Regions from separate parts of the Paenibacillus sp. 8b26 genome, predicted to be linked through region 3. Evidence: predicted binding sites of a transcription regulator. Region 3 holds the regulator's gene; each other region holds the start of a gene.
The links. The regulator LexA, encoded in region 3, represses DNA repair genes until DNA is damaged. The targets are predictions, from matches to a motif close to CGAACATATGTTCG.
Positions count from the first base shown of each region.

Region 1: addB (helicase-exonuclease AddAB subunit AddB) is a predicted target of LexA. The motif match lies at 1,397-1,410, and genes of this name have one in related genera.
Region 2: recA (recombinase RecA) is a predicted target of LexA. The motif match lies at 2,440-2,453, and genes of this name have one in related genera.

Region 1 covers NZ_CP192445.1:5,244,974-5,249,784, reverse strand. Annotated here, with positions in the region: gene addB (helicase-exonuclease AddAB subunit AddB) at 1-1,330, opposite strand, end outside; gene ACQ4MX_RS24420 (class I SAM-dependent rRNA methyltransferase) at 1,562-2,941, opposite strand; gene ACQ4MX_RS24415 (Na/Pi cotransporter family protein) at 3,349-4,371, shown strand; gene ACQ4MX_RS24410 (NUDIX hydrolase) at 4,361-4,795, opposite strand.
Region 2 covers NZ_CP192445.1:785,291-790,101, reverse strand. Annotated here, with positions in the region: gene ACQ4MX_RS03260 (YajQ family cyclic di-GMP-binding protein) at 1-114, shown strand, start outside; gene pgsA (CDP-diacylglycerol--glycerol-3-phosphate 3-phosphatidyltransferase) at 323-910, shown strand; gene ACQ4MX_RS03250 (competence/damage-inducible protein A) at 1,006-2,274, shown strand; gene recA (recombinase RecA) at 2,523-3,584, shown strand; gene ACQ4MX_RS03240 (regulatory protein RecX) at 3,780-4,529, shown strand.
Region 3 covers NZ_CP192445.1:5,921,339-5,926,149, reverse strand. Annotated here, with positions in the region: gene ACQ4MX_RS27505 (hypothetical protein) at 1-55, opposite strand, end outside; gene ACQ4MX_RS27500 (DUF896 domain-containing protein) at 184-390, opposite strand; gene ACQ4MX_RS27495 (LysM peptidoglycan-binding domain-containing protein) at 498-866, opposite strand; gene lexA (transcriptional repressor LexA) at 1,057-1,683, shown strand; gene ACQ4MX_RS27485 (hypothetical protein) at 1,943-2,245, shown strand; gene ACQ4MX_RS27480 (hypothetical protein) at 2,509-2,685, shown strand; partial or broken gene ACQ4MX_RS27475 (ran-binding protein 10) at 2,957-3,130, shown strand; gene ACQ4MX_RS27470 (LytTR family transcriptional regulator DNA-binding domain-containing protein) at 3,783-4,178, opposite strand; gene ACQ4MX_RS27465 (cyclic lactone autoinducer peptide) at 4,195-4,305, opposite strand; gene ACQ4MX_RS27460 (accessory gene regulator B family protein) at 4,346-4,811, opposite strand, start outside.

The DNA of each region.
Region 1 (4,811 bases), 680 kb from region 3:
CCATATCCTCGCGGCTGACCCGCCCATCCTGGGGCAACAGAAGATCCGTTTTGACCGCACGAAATACATCCTCGTACCGCCAACGCCGCTGAACGATATCCAGCGAAGCTCGAATCATTTCCACCAATGGATGATGCAATACGTTTCTGCGCTGATCCAGAAATACCGGAACCTCATATTGTTTGAATATCGGCTCCACCCACGGCTCATAATCCTCAATCTGGCGTACGAACAGCGCCATTTCCCGATAACGTGCTCCCTCATCCCGGGCCAGACGGCGCATTTCGCGAACGGCCCCCTCCAGCTCCACACGTCGGTTCGCTGCCGCATACAGTTTGATTTCTTCTGGCTGCTTGTCTTTCCATTGCTCCCGCATCTGCTGCTGCGACATAGATCGCTCCTGATTCCGATACCCCGCACGCCGTTCAAAATCTGCCTCCAGATACGCCAACGCCGGACGGTCCTTAAATCTCGGAAGCGGATCAGGTCGCAGCAATTGTGTCTGCGTATCGATCATCAGCTCGTCTGCCATCCCTTTAAGCTTTACATAGGTAGCCGCCGCAGGATGAAACAAATCCAGCTCATGCGGAAGCTGTCCACTCTCGTAGCTCCGATTGCAGGTCAGCGCGACCGTCAACGAAGAAGCGTGTAGCATAAGCTGCTCAACCACCTTGTATTCATGCGGCGTAAACCTGCGGTAGCCATCCATCCAAATATCCGCTCCACGTACAATGGAAGATTCGGCAATCTGCTCCGCCAGCATACGCAGTGTATCCTCGCCGTCAATATATTTAAGCGCCAGCTCTCTTTCAAAATCCTCATAGATCAGACTGATATCCTTGAGCTTGCCGCGCAAAATCGGAGTCGATTCCCCCGCCGCATTCATTCTCTCAAGTTGCTCTGGTACAGGCCGGGTATCATTCCCGTACTGCTTCAGCTCCGTAAACAGCGTATTTAACCGATCCACAAAGCCCAACTGGTCTCCCGAATCCTTAAATAAACTCAGTTCATCCTTGCGACGACGAATAATTTTATATAAAAGCATCTTCTTGCCTTCCTCCGTCACAGGTACCAGCGCCGAACCCCCTGTTTCCTGCATGACCAAATAGGCAAGACGATGAAATCCCATGACCTGTGCACGCACCGTCCCCTGAATACCGTTTCCGGCTTCTGTAAGCAGCGCATGCTCGGAAGCAAATGACGATTGCTCCGGCACAAGTAACAGCATAGGCTTACCTAGCGGTTCCTTGCGTAGCATAGCCGTCATTTCACGACGGATTAACGTGCTTTTTCCGCTGCCTGAGCGGCCAATTAACAAACGGACCGACATGATGCGGCCTCCTCTCCAACGAACAACAATCTATTAAACAGTATAGCATATGAGGCAAGGGAGAAAAGAACGTACGTTTGCCATCTTGTAGCATTTTATCCTCCCTCAAAAAATAAACAGTCCCGCAGGTTTGGCTTGGTGCATGCCTTCTCTACAGGACTGTTTTATGGATAAAACGAGCCTAATCTACTTATTCCGCTACCCCAAAAGGCGGTTAACTGTGTATGAATTCTACAGTTGTGTCCGGCTACGCACCTCAAAAATAGCGAATTTCAAATAATGGCCTTCCTCCACACCCAGAATTTGGGGATGATCCTTGCCAGCCGCTCTCCAATCCACCAGACGGAGGATTTTTCCGGCATCTGCCGCAGCTTCTTTAATCGTGTCCAGAAACAGCTCCGGCCGCATATGGAATGAGCAGCTCGCAGTCACTAAATAGCCGCCCTCATTGACCAGCTTCATCCCGTGCAGGTTAATATCTTTATATCCCCGCGTAGCTCCTTTGACCGCATTCTTGGTTTTGGCAAAGGCTGGCGGATCAAGAATCACCACATCAAAGGTACGTCCGCCCCCTGCTGTCAGCGGCTTGGAAGTATCTCCTTTACCTCCGGCCCGTGCGGTGCGTTCCTCTACACCTTTAACCTGATTGCGCAAATATTGGAAAGCATCGTCCACGACAAACTCCACGCGTTCCTCAAATCCGTTCAGCTTGACATTATCCCGTGCGCTTTCAATCGCGTGCTCGGAAATATCAAGACAAGTTACTTTTTTAGCACCGTATTTGCAGGCATTAAGCGTAAAGCTTCCCGTATGTGAAAAGCACTCCAGTACGGTTGCGCCATCCCAGAATGGAAACTCCACAACCTTGCCGCTTTTGTTCACAGGCTTCATGACCGCTGTGGCAGCGTCACCCTGCTCTGCTGCTACTTCCTGTAGCATAATTCCGCTGCGTCCTCCCCAACCCGTCATCAGCGGCGCAATCGCCGCACGATTCTCACGCTGGTCGAAGAAGTAGCCTGTCTTCTGGCCCTCTACAATATCGACCTTGATACGCAAGCCATTTTCCGTTACCACAACATGACGCGGGCAGTCTCCATATAAAGGCCCTTTGGTCTGTTCCAGTCCTTCCAGCTCACGGATGGATACATCACTGCGCTCATATATACCGACAGGGCCAATCACTTCAACGAGTGCATCCCTGATTGCTTCCCTGCGGCGATCCATGCCGAGCGTTAATAATTGTACAACCAACACGTCGCCAAAACGGTCTACAATCAGCCCGGGTAAAAAATCAGCCTCGCCGTATACCAGCCGATACGCGTCTCCCCCGGTCACAAAACGTTCACGGTGCTCCAGACAATCGCGGAAGCGTTTGGCAAAAAAGCTTTGATCCATCGCTTCCAGCGGCTCGTAGGACATCACACGCACCGTAATTTGTGAGGCCGGATTATAGTAACCCGTTGCCAAATAACGGCCCTGATGGTTCACGATATTGACCAGATCACCTGCCTCCGGTTCACCCTCCACCTTGGCTATTTCATTTTTAAACACCCAGGGGTGTGCGTGCTCCAGCCTTTTTTTGCGGCTGCGTTCCAATATTACTGAAGGCAAAACCCTCACTCCTATTCTTAGGTTACTCAAAGTGTTAAAAGCGTGGTGTTCGATCGGGCGCGGCTCTGCGATTCATTTGATCTTACGATCGCTGTTGCAACGGGATTTTTGGATTTTCTAAATGAATTAGCGGTAAGAATCCCCTTAAGCATATGCTTTCGAAGCAGCTTTCCTTCGGAAAGCTTTCAGCCGAACGCTACCGCTTCTTCAGATTCAAATGAACCGCTCCGCTACTGCCCGCCTTTATATCGACGTCACATTTTAAAGCTTGTGAAGCTACTACAAAATTATCGCTCTAAAAAAACAGCTCGGCCATGCTTGTCATGGCTGTCCTCGTCAGATCATAGGCTGTTACATAAGCGTCCTTGGTCACCAACGTAAAATGGTTTAGAAAGGGGGCTACGCCCGTGTTTATTCATGTTATTTTGCCACTGTGCGGCGGGCTGCTTATTTTTTTGGGCGGAATGAAGCTGATGGAAGCGGCCCTCCGGCATTTGGCGGGCCCTTTCCTCACCCGCTGGCTAAATCGGGCCACCGTTTCCCCTTGGCGGGGCATGCTGTTCAGCTCAGGCATTACCGCCCTGTTGCAAAGCAGCACCGCTGTCACGGTGCTGACCATCGGACTGGTCAACGCCGGGCTGTTGACCTACGGCCGCACGCTCGGCATTATCCTCGGCACCAATATTGGTACCTGTCTGACCACCGAGCTGATGGGGCTCCAGCTAGGCAAACTGGCTGTTCCGCTGCTCTGCGGCTCGCTGCTTTGCTGGAGTGCCGCCATCATGTGGGGCGAGGCTGTCTCCAGCCGCCAGTATGCGTCTGCCGGGCCACCATCCAGCTCCAATCAACTCAGCCGATCACAGGCTGTACAATATATCAGCCTCGCCTTTGCCGGATTTTCGCTGATCCTTGCGGGTATCCGAGTGATGCAAACAGTCGGCCCTTGGATTGAGCAGGCCGGGCTGTTCCGCTGGTTTCTTGACCACGCCGCGGCCAACATGTGGTGGGCCTTCGCCGCCGGAGCATGCCTGACCGCACTGGTTCACAGCAGCGCCGCCGTTATTGGCATGGCGATCAGCCTTGCGGCTGCGGGAGCTTTGCCAGCGGATGTAGGTATCGCCATCGTTATCGGCTCCAATGTCGGCACCTGCGTGACGGCCCTGATTGCCGCTGTTGGCGGCAGCGTATCTGGCAAATTTGTGGCCTGGTCCCATGTACTGCTGAACGTAGGCGGGGCGTTGCTGTTTATGCCGCTGATCCCCGGGCTGGAAATGGCAGCCGCCTGGATATCCGCCGATCCGGGAGCCAAGGTCGCTCATGCCCAAACCCTGTTTAACGTGATCAGCTCTCTGCTTGTCTTGCCAGTCTGCTATTTACCTGTATGGACACGTTTGGAGAATCGTATGTCTCCCAACATCATCAAACGTTAATTCCAAGCATGGACAGCGCCTTGCTCAAAATGACATCATTGTTGTCATATCCGCCTTGGCGCTGGAGACGCCATGCTTCCTCAGGCGTATGCCACGCAACACCTTTAATTTCTTCAATCTGTGCCTGTAAATCCCCATCCAGTGCCTCTACGAGATAATAATGAACTTCCTTGTCCACTTCCCCAAATTCAGGATGCTGATACGTATAAGCAATCATATCTACATGCTGGATAATCCGTCCGTTCAGCCCTGTTTCCTCACGAATTTCACGCAAAGCTGTCTGTTCGATCGTTTCTCCCGGCTCCATCTTGCCTTTAGCCAAGGAGACCTTGCCGTATCGGTCGGTAATCAACTGAATTTCAAGCTGCTCCCCCTGTTTACGGTACACAACACCGCCTGCGGAAATTTCCTTTTTTGCTGCCATCCTGTAATCCCCTTTC
Region 2 (4,811 bases), 990 kb from region 3:
CAAGGTGATCAGATCCGCGTGACTGGAAAAAACAGGGATGATTTGCAAGCAGTCATTCAGTTGTTGCGCAAAGCTGATCTGCCATTGGAGCTTCAATTTACGAATATGAAATAAAGCCGTTTTCCCTCATGCAGATTGTAAGAAAAAATGATGCTTGATGCGCGGCAGGTTATTTTGACATGCGTTTTGCACCATATTATACTTGTAACGAAAATGCAGATGATCAGGTGTATAGCGGTAGTCAAAACGATTTACATAGGATTGAATTCAATCCGAAAACTGCCATTTTTAATCAAGTACGATAATCAGGGGAGAGTGTGTTGTGAATTTACCCAACAGAATTACAATAACGCGGATTTGCCTCATCCCGGTGATGATGCTGGCCTTGCTGGTGGATTTTGATTTCTATCCGCCGCCGATTGAGATCGGAGCTTTCAAGCTGCCGTATAATCAGTTGATTGCGGCTATTATTTTCCTCATAGCCGCCAGCACGGATGGTCTTGACGGATATTTGGCCCGTAAAAATAACATGGTCACCAACTTGGGAAAATTGCTGGACCCTCTTGCGGATAAGCTTTTGGTAACTGCTATTTTGGTTTCTTTGGTGGAATTGGGCAAGATTGATTCGTGGATTGTTGTTGTCATTGTTAGCCGTGAGTTTGCGGTTACCGGTCTGCGTCAAATTGCTTTACTGGATGGCTCTGTGGTCGCTGCAAGTAACTGGGGCAAAATTAAGACTGTCATACAGATCGTTGCCATTGTAGCGTTACTCATTAATAACTTCCCGTTTGTTTTTCTGGGTATTCCGTTTGATTTAATAGCGATATGGGCGGCTGCGTTAATTACCATTTACTCGGGCATTGACTATTTTGTAAAGAACAGTCATTTACTCCGCTCCTCCAAGGTTTAACAGGATACGTTTCATGGAGACAGCGATAGGGAGTTTGCTTATTGCTGTTTCTTTGTATAATTCCCACAACATTCGCTCTACAGGAGGCAGAAACGATGAAAGCTGAAATCATCGCAGTAGGAACTGAATTATTGCTTGGACAAATTGTGAATACAAATGCCCAATATTTGTCACAAGAGTTGGCTACGATTGGGATTGATGTATATTTTCAGACGGTTGTCGGCGATAACATGGATCGACTTCAGGAAGCGGTGCGTCTGGCTCAGAAGCGTGCGGATATTATTTTGTTCTCGGGCGGTTTGGGACCGACTCAGGATGATTTGACAAAAGATGCAATTGCCGCTGTGCTGGGACGTAAATTGCATATAGACCGTCTCGCTATGGATAAGCTGGAACAGTTTTTCCGTAATCGCGGGGTGGAGATGACCGAGAATAACCGCCGTCAGGCGCTTTCTATTGAAGGAGCTAGCCCTCTTGAAAATGAGACAGGGCTGGCTGTGGGCGATGCGATTGCACAGGAAGGTAAATATTATGTGATTTTGCCTGGTCCGCCGAAGGAACTTAAGCCGATGTTCGAGAATCAGGCAAAACCTTGGTTGCTCCAGCAAGCACTGAGCGGTAAGGAAATGCCGATTTATTCGAAAATGCTAAAGTTTGCAGGTATCGGTGAGTCTGCTCTCGAAACCCGGTTGCTGGATCTGATCAAATCACAGACGGACCCGACCATTGCTCCTTATGCCAAGGAGGGAGAGGTCACGATCCGTATATCCACCAAGGCGGCCAGCGAGAGCGAGGCGCTGGTCAAGCTGACGGCTACGGAAGTAGAAATTCAGCAGCGTCTTTCGGAATACATGTATGCGAGCGAGGACGTCACGCTGGAGAAGGTTATTGTGGATTTGATGGCCAATCTCGGACTGACTGTTAGCGCGGCGGAAAGCTGCACAGGTGGAATGCTGATGGAGCACATCACTTCCGTCCCGGGTAGCGCAGTTATGTTCCAAGGTGGTATCGTATGTTATTCCAATGAAATGAAGAAGAAGCTGCTCAACGTGCCACATGATTATTTGGAGGGGGACAATGCGCCCGGCGCAGTAAGCGAAGAAGTAGCCCTTGTACTTGCGGAGCAGGCAAGAATGGTCATGGACACTGATTTCGGACTCTCAGTTACAGGTGTAGCTGGACCCGGATATTCTGAGCGGAAGCCAGTCGGTCTGGTTTATATCGGTATTGCCGAGCGTGACAAGGAAACTGAGGTTTACGAGCTGAAGCTGAGCGGGAATCGTGAAACGATCCGGTTGCGGTCTGTTAAGGCAATCCTGTACAGATTATGGCGCAGACTGGTGGAAAATGAGAAGCTCTCTTAAGGAGCTGTATACGACGCGAGTTTTCATAGAGTTGTTTTAGATAGACGATTAATGGTATAATCATATTATCGGAAGAACCGTTGCAAAAGCTTTTTTGCCTGCGGTTCTTTTTTTGATTTAAGAGACAGATGGAAGTATAGAAGAGAACCGACCAAACAAAAAAAACGAATGTATGTTCGAAAAAATGCTTGGCAAGCGTGTCAAAACAAGGTATTATTAAACTACAAACAATGAAGGATGTGAGTTTATTGTCAGATCGTCGTGCTGCGCTGGATATGGCGCTCCGTCAAATAGAAAAGCAATTCGGTAAAGGTTCCATTATGAAGTTGGGTGAGTCCACCCATATGCAAGTGGAAACTATTACCAGTGGTTCGATTGCTTTGGATATTGCGTTAGGAACGGGCGGCTTCCCGAGAGGCCGAATTATTGAGGTATATGGGCCAGAATCATCCGGTAAAACAACGGTAGCTCTTCACGCTATAGCAGAGGTACAAAAAACAGGCGGACAAGCCGCTTTTATCGACGCCGAGCATGCTCTTGATCCGTCGTATGCCAGCAAGCTGGGTGTCAATATTGATGAGTTGTTGCTATCGCAGCCAGATACAGGAGAGCAAGCACTTGAGATTGCCGAAGCGCTTGTACGTAGTGGAGCGGTAGACATTGTTGTTGTTGACTCTGTAGCGGCACTTGTGCCAAAAGCGGAGATTGAAGGTGAAATGGGAGATTCCCATGTTGGTCTTCAAGCCCGTTTAATGTCACAGGCATTGCGTAAGCTGTCCGGTGCTATTAACAAGTCGAACACCATTGCTATCTTTATTAACCAATTACGTGAAAAAATAGGTGTTATGTTCGGTAACCCTGAAACTACACCAGGTGGACGTGCTCTGAAATTTTATTCTACAGTTCGTTTGGATGTCCGCCGCATTGAAAGCTTGAAAAACGGTAATGATGTTGTTGGTAACCGCACACGTATTAAAGTGGTGAAGAACAAAGTCGCACCTCCTTTCCGTCAGGCGGAAGTGGACATTATGTACGGCGAAGGCATCTCCAAGACAGGCAGTTTGATCGACATTGGTACGGAGTATGACATTGTCGATAAGAGCGGAGCTTGGTATTCCTATGAAGGTGAACGACTAGGTCAGGGACGTGAAAATGCGAAGCAATTTTTGAAGGAAAATCCGAACATTGCTAGCACGATCGAACAAAAAATTCGGGTGGCCAGCAATTTGATTACGACGGTAGCTCCGCCGACAGAAGAAGAGTTGGCACAGCAAGCCAAGGAAGAACAGGAATTGCTGGAGCTTGAATAAAGCTTGGTGAATCCTGGTTTGTGAACTGGAGCCAGGGGTTATGGCACAGCCGTTTGAATAGCATGATTCTGATGCCCTGCACAGTTGTGCAGGGTATTTTTGCATCGAATGTGGCCTGCGTGTCAGCTACATTTTACTTTTGCGTGGCGGGCGTTCTCAGCTTGCTTTCGTGAATATCAAAGTGAGGGAAGCACATTGCAATTGGAAGATGAAGGTGAACACACTTCGAAGGAAAATGAGCAGCAAGGCATTTCCCTTTTTCCTGATCATGAGGAATTGATGGTTACGAGGGTGGAACAGGGGCAGGGTAGGAAACGCGGAAGATACACGATTCATTTTGGCCCGTATTCATTGTCCATATTGGAAGATGTAATGATCAAGTACAATATGTTCAAAGGAACGACTTTCGTCAAAAAGGAACTGGAAGAAATCGTTCTGGCGGATGAAAAGCAACAGGCATACGTGCACGCGCTTCGTTATTTGGGACGAAAGCCGCGTACACGTCAGGAGATTGAGCAGCGTTTGACGCAAAAGGAAATGGGTCAAGCTGTTATTGATGAAGTGTTGAACCGTCTGGAGCGGGAGCGACTTGTGGATGACGATCTATACGCCCGTCAGTGGGCAAGGCAACGCATAACGAGCCAGCGGAAGGGGAAGATGTGGGTAAGGCAGGAACTGCGTCAAAAGGGCATCTCTAAAGCCTCTATCGGGGAAGCTTTAGGTGAGGTCAGCGATCAGGAGGAATGGGAGAGCGCTTTGGTTGTCGGACGCAAGAAATGGAATCAGGTGCGTGGAGATATAATGGAGAAAAAACGCAAAACGTATCCCTTTCTCATGAGGCGCGGATATTCGGGAGATATGACACGCCGCGTAGTTAATCATCTCACGATGGCCGAGCAAGATGGGACTTCCGATGACGAGGAATTATCGCAGTGGGATGAATAGTTGTTAAACAGCCGGGTATCCATTAGCTGGCACAAGTGAACAGAATGAGCTGGCAATCGTATGGAAAGCCACATGGTAATCTACTAAAGTTTGCATTCCCTTGACAATGCCATTTGTCAAATAATAAAATATATATGAAACGATGCTTGTGGAACACCCTTTTTCCTTCCAAAAAAGCGGAGTCCATGGGTACGTTCTCATCGCCAAATAACAAGTGATGCCGCTATGCCAGGCGGAATTGTACATGTGAAAGCATGTGCATATGAAATGAAACGGCTGCGT
Region 3 (4,811 bases):
ATTTATTCAAATGCGCTGTGTTTTTGCGAACTTTTCTTTCAAATGACCGGGCCATCTCTCAATTCCCTTCCCAAATATATTGCTTAAAACAATTGCCACCAATCCTAATCTATATAGATACCAAAAATAGATACCTTAAAAAAACGAAAAGCAAATTACGCGGGCTAAGCCGCTTTAGCGACATTAATGCGTCAGCCCACCATTTCCCTTCGACGTATCTTCGTCCACAATTTCAATCGTATCAAGTTGCTGCCGGAAATTACGGCGAATGTTATCCAAATAAATTTCCCGAAGGTTGGCGCGCTCTGTTGTTTCCTCTTCCGTCAATCCTTCGGCTTTTGCTTTGCGAGCCAATTCATTGATGCGCTGTACCAAACTGTCTATATCCAAATTCTGTCCCCTCCATATAAGCAAAGATATAATACACTTTGACATGTAGAAAAGAGCTTGTCAAGGTTCCCTCATTACGTCCTCTGACAAGCTCTAATCGTGACAGATCAGAAATGCGGAAGCTTTAAAACTTGGCCTGCCTGCACTCCCCGATCTTCCAGTCCGTTAATCCGAACAATTCCTTCTATATATACCCGTGTATCCATTCGTTCCGGTTTATGATTGGAGGCAATCTGCCACAATGTATCCCCAGGTTGTACAATAAGTTTGGTCACCTCTTCATTCGAAACAGAAGGAGCCGCGAATACCGTCAGTACACCTGCACCCGCAATCCAAGCAACGATAACCAGAATAAGAAGTTTGGGCAGGAGACTGTTGGAAATGGTCCGTACAAGTTGCGCCCTTCTCTCATTCCGGACATTTTGCATCTTTTCTAAATTCATTGGAAAAATACTTTGATATGTGCTATATTTCATCATTGGCTGCGTCCTCCAAACGTTTGTTCTTATGTTTTTTCACAATATAACACGAACATTTGTTTTGTTCAATAGAAAAGAGAACAAAAGTTCGTAATTGTTTTTAGGGATTATTTAGAACTTATGTTTGTACGAACGGAGGTTCTATGCTATAATTTTCCCAAACGTTACTAAATGGGGTTGATACGGTATGTCTAAGATTTCAAGCCGCCAGCAGGCCATTCTTGAATTTATCCGCAATGAAGTGCGTCTAAAGGGGTATCCCCCTTCTGTGCGCGAAATAGGTGAGGCTGTCGGATTGGCCTCCAGTTCTACGGTTCACGGTCATTTGGATCGTCTGGAGAAAAAGGGACTGATTCGTCGTGATCCAACGAAACCACGGGCCATCGAGTTACTCGGCCAAGACGAATCGGATAACAGCAACTTGATTAATTACTCCATTAGTCGTGTTCCGGTCGTCGGCAAAGTAACAGCCGGTCTGCCTATTACAGCAACAGAAAATATTGAAGATTACTTTCCTCTTCCCCAACATTTTGTTGGTGAGGATAAAATATTCATGTTATCTGTTGTAGGAGAAAGCATGATTGAGGCTGGTATTGCCAACGGAGACTATGTCATTGTACGTCAGCAGCAGACAGCCGATAACGGCGACATTGTCGTCGCCATGACGGACGAGGACGAAGCTACTGTTAAAACTTTTTACAAGGAAAAAGATCATATCCGACTTCAACCGGAAAATCCGGCCTTTGAACCGCTCCGTCTGACGCACGTCAGTATTTTGGGCAAGGTTGTAGGACTCTTCCGGGACTTCCACTGATTTTTCATTTTTCAGCCTCGTTATTCTTTTCGCTACAACAAAACCGGCTGCCCATAGCAAGCCGGTTTTGTATTGATCTTATGTACATTGAATCTACCTCACTACTATCCTTTTCCCTTTTGATAGCCCATGGATTAATCGGTATATATCTGCAATCTGCAATTACTGTTCTGCTTATTGGCGGACCAAAAATAACTTTGTAATTATTTTAGATAAATATGGTATATTAATATTTATAGTTTTATTAAGGAGAGATTAAATGAAAAAAATTATAATTTCAGTGTTTATTGTGACTTTTATCGTAATAGGTTTTACAGCTCCAACAATAGATTATGTGTATGCTAAGGAGAATTCAACCAGAACAACCTTTGATCGCATTCATTACATACAAATAATTATCCATTTTAAATCATTGGAAAAGCAACTTGAAGCTGTACTTTCCGAAAGAAATAACTACCCAGAGGACAGTCCAGAATATAAAGAGCTTTCTGAACAAATGAATCACATTCTTGAGCAGGAAACATATTACCAGAAAAAACTTAAAGCCCTTTATAGTAAGTAATATACTTCTCCCCGTTTGTTATCTTCACTTTTTATCATTTTGCTCGTGCTGATCTGCTGTAACTTTTCCTACAACGTAAAGTTGGTAAGGATAAGGCAGGTAAGCATGAGTTTTTTTGCATTCCTTACCTTTATACTTTATTAGTTTCTGAATATCAGGGTCATAGGTAATAGCTTCTTTTTGGTTTTAATAGATTTATGCTGATACATTGTTAGTGCTACTGACATATGAATAAAGTAGACCTTAGCAAAGGAGATATGCAGATGATCAAAAATAGAGTCAAAACGTATAAGCATCGTATTGGTAAGAACAAATTTCTGGTCGTAAAAGTCTTTCAAGCCGCTGCTGCCGAAACAAGAAGCGGTAACGCACTAGCCACCAATGCATTGAACATCAAAATTTCCAAGCGCAACCGTAAGCGGAATCATAAACGCTTCTAAGACTCATCGTACCTTCTTTTCCTGTGAAAGGAGGTGATATCATGTGTAAAAAACATTTCAAACGTCATGTGAGAAGAAGAGGATTATCGATCCGTTCAAATCAAAGAGCCGTTGCGCGCGCTAGAGGTAATGCACTGGCTGTTAATCTGTTTAGCGTAAATGATAGACAACGCAGACGTTAAAGATCATTCTTAAGCGGGAAGGATTTCTTCCCGCTTTTTTTTGCGCCACGGTATACACCATCCCACAATACGATCAATGTGTTTCTCCTGTAAAGGTTAACTCATTCATCTCTTGGTACGAAGCAAAACAGGCCGGGTCAGGCACAGCATCTTATGCCATTGACAAGCATGTCAATAATAAAGAACCCTTTAGCAGCCGGAAGGACTTTATCATTTTCAACAGAATTTTAACACTTGAAGTAAGTGAATATTCATCCAAATAAATACGAAAAGGAACCACACTGGTATCGAATTCATCTCCATACGAATCCTTCACGAAAATCTCTGCAATAGTATTGTTTCGTGGGGGAAATTTGGGGGCAAACCTCATGATATTGCTAAACTCCCCCTGCTCCTCACATAATTAAAAATCTCTCAACGCTTAGAGCGTCAAGGGTTTCCACGTTTTAGTAAAGCGTCAGATATTGATCACGTTCCCATTGATACACTTGTTCATGTCGTTCGTTTAATGACCCTACCATAAAAAACCTCTCCCAAGTGTGTCATTAAAAAGTGGTTTTCTGACGAGTCTATATCCTGTATACTCTCCATGCAAACCTTAAAAGTATATTTGGGTATGGGGTGAAAAATGGCTGCATTCATTTCCCAAATCATTGCTGAAAAAAAGATGTTTTCTTATGAGCATGCTATGAATGCTTCCCTGATACCTAATGGCAACATGGAAGATCTACATGATTGACTGTTGCTTAGGCAAACGGAGGGAGAAAATCTCACATCTCCTTTTCTATAGTTAGGCATCAAACCTCTTATATATACTGAATCCCAAAAATCAGGGACATTAACAACATAAATTCAGGCGCTGAAGTGTTTCATATTTTGGCATTATAAGACAATCATTTCCGACAAAAAAAGCCACTATGTAGTAGCAGCTCCTGTAAATATTATACTTGGGTTCATAATCCCCAATTCCTTTATAACTTCGTTATAGCGATGATAAGCAATAGGGCATCGCTGTGACAGCTTAGCTATTTCACTCTCAAAGTAAGCGTCTTTGAAAATACCGTTCACAATTTTGACTTTTTCCACATTTAACGTTTTGCCTCTATCTACATTCAAAAATTTAAACCCGCTATTGTTAAGGAACGTTTCCCAATACTTTAGCGTCCCTGTCATATAGAAGATTTTATCGAACGTGTGAACCATGATTTGGTTCCTCTTACGACCTCTAGATATATAGAGAACCTTATTTACTGGTATGTTTTCTCCACCACTAATAGCCTCGGGATCTGTTGCTACCGTTAGGTTTAACAATTTAATCACACCCCACTTATTTTAACAACTCTTCCGGTGGCTCGGGATTATGAATCCAGGATAAACTCGCTGTACTCACAGAAGCAACTGCGAGAGTAGTTAATAGAACAGCAACATTGTAGTACATACTAATCTTTAATTTACTGAATTTAGGATTCTTCATTTCTTTACAACCTCCTCCTTATTAGCGTTAAGCTCTGAACAAAAAAACTAGCAGCTACTACCGGTAAAGCCAGCCACAAATTAAGGGCGATCAAGGCAACCCCACAAACTTTTAACAACGGGTAGTACCGCTTTGGTATACGAGTCCTCCCCTCTATCCGAGACGGACCATATAGCAAGACTAGTATAGTACTTAATATCGACGTAACAACGATTAAATTGTGGTTCAGATTTGCGAAGGATAAAGCGGTAAGTAAAACTGTAGATACAATAATGCACACCATACTACTTTTTAAATGTATCCCACCTACAACTTGGCGTAATAATGAAAAAGATAACATTGCCAATATAGCTCCCTGCACCCGTCCTGTCAATAATGAAATCCCAATTGTTAACAAAATGATTGACGCTGTATTAATCGCCACGGCTATTCCGTGCTTTAAAACATTTATAGAGGATGGATGATCTGGC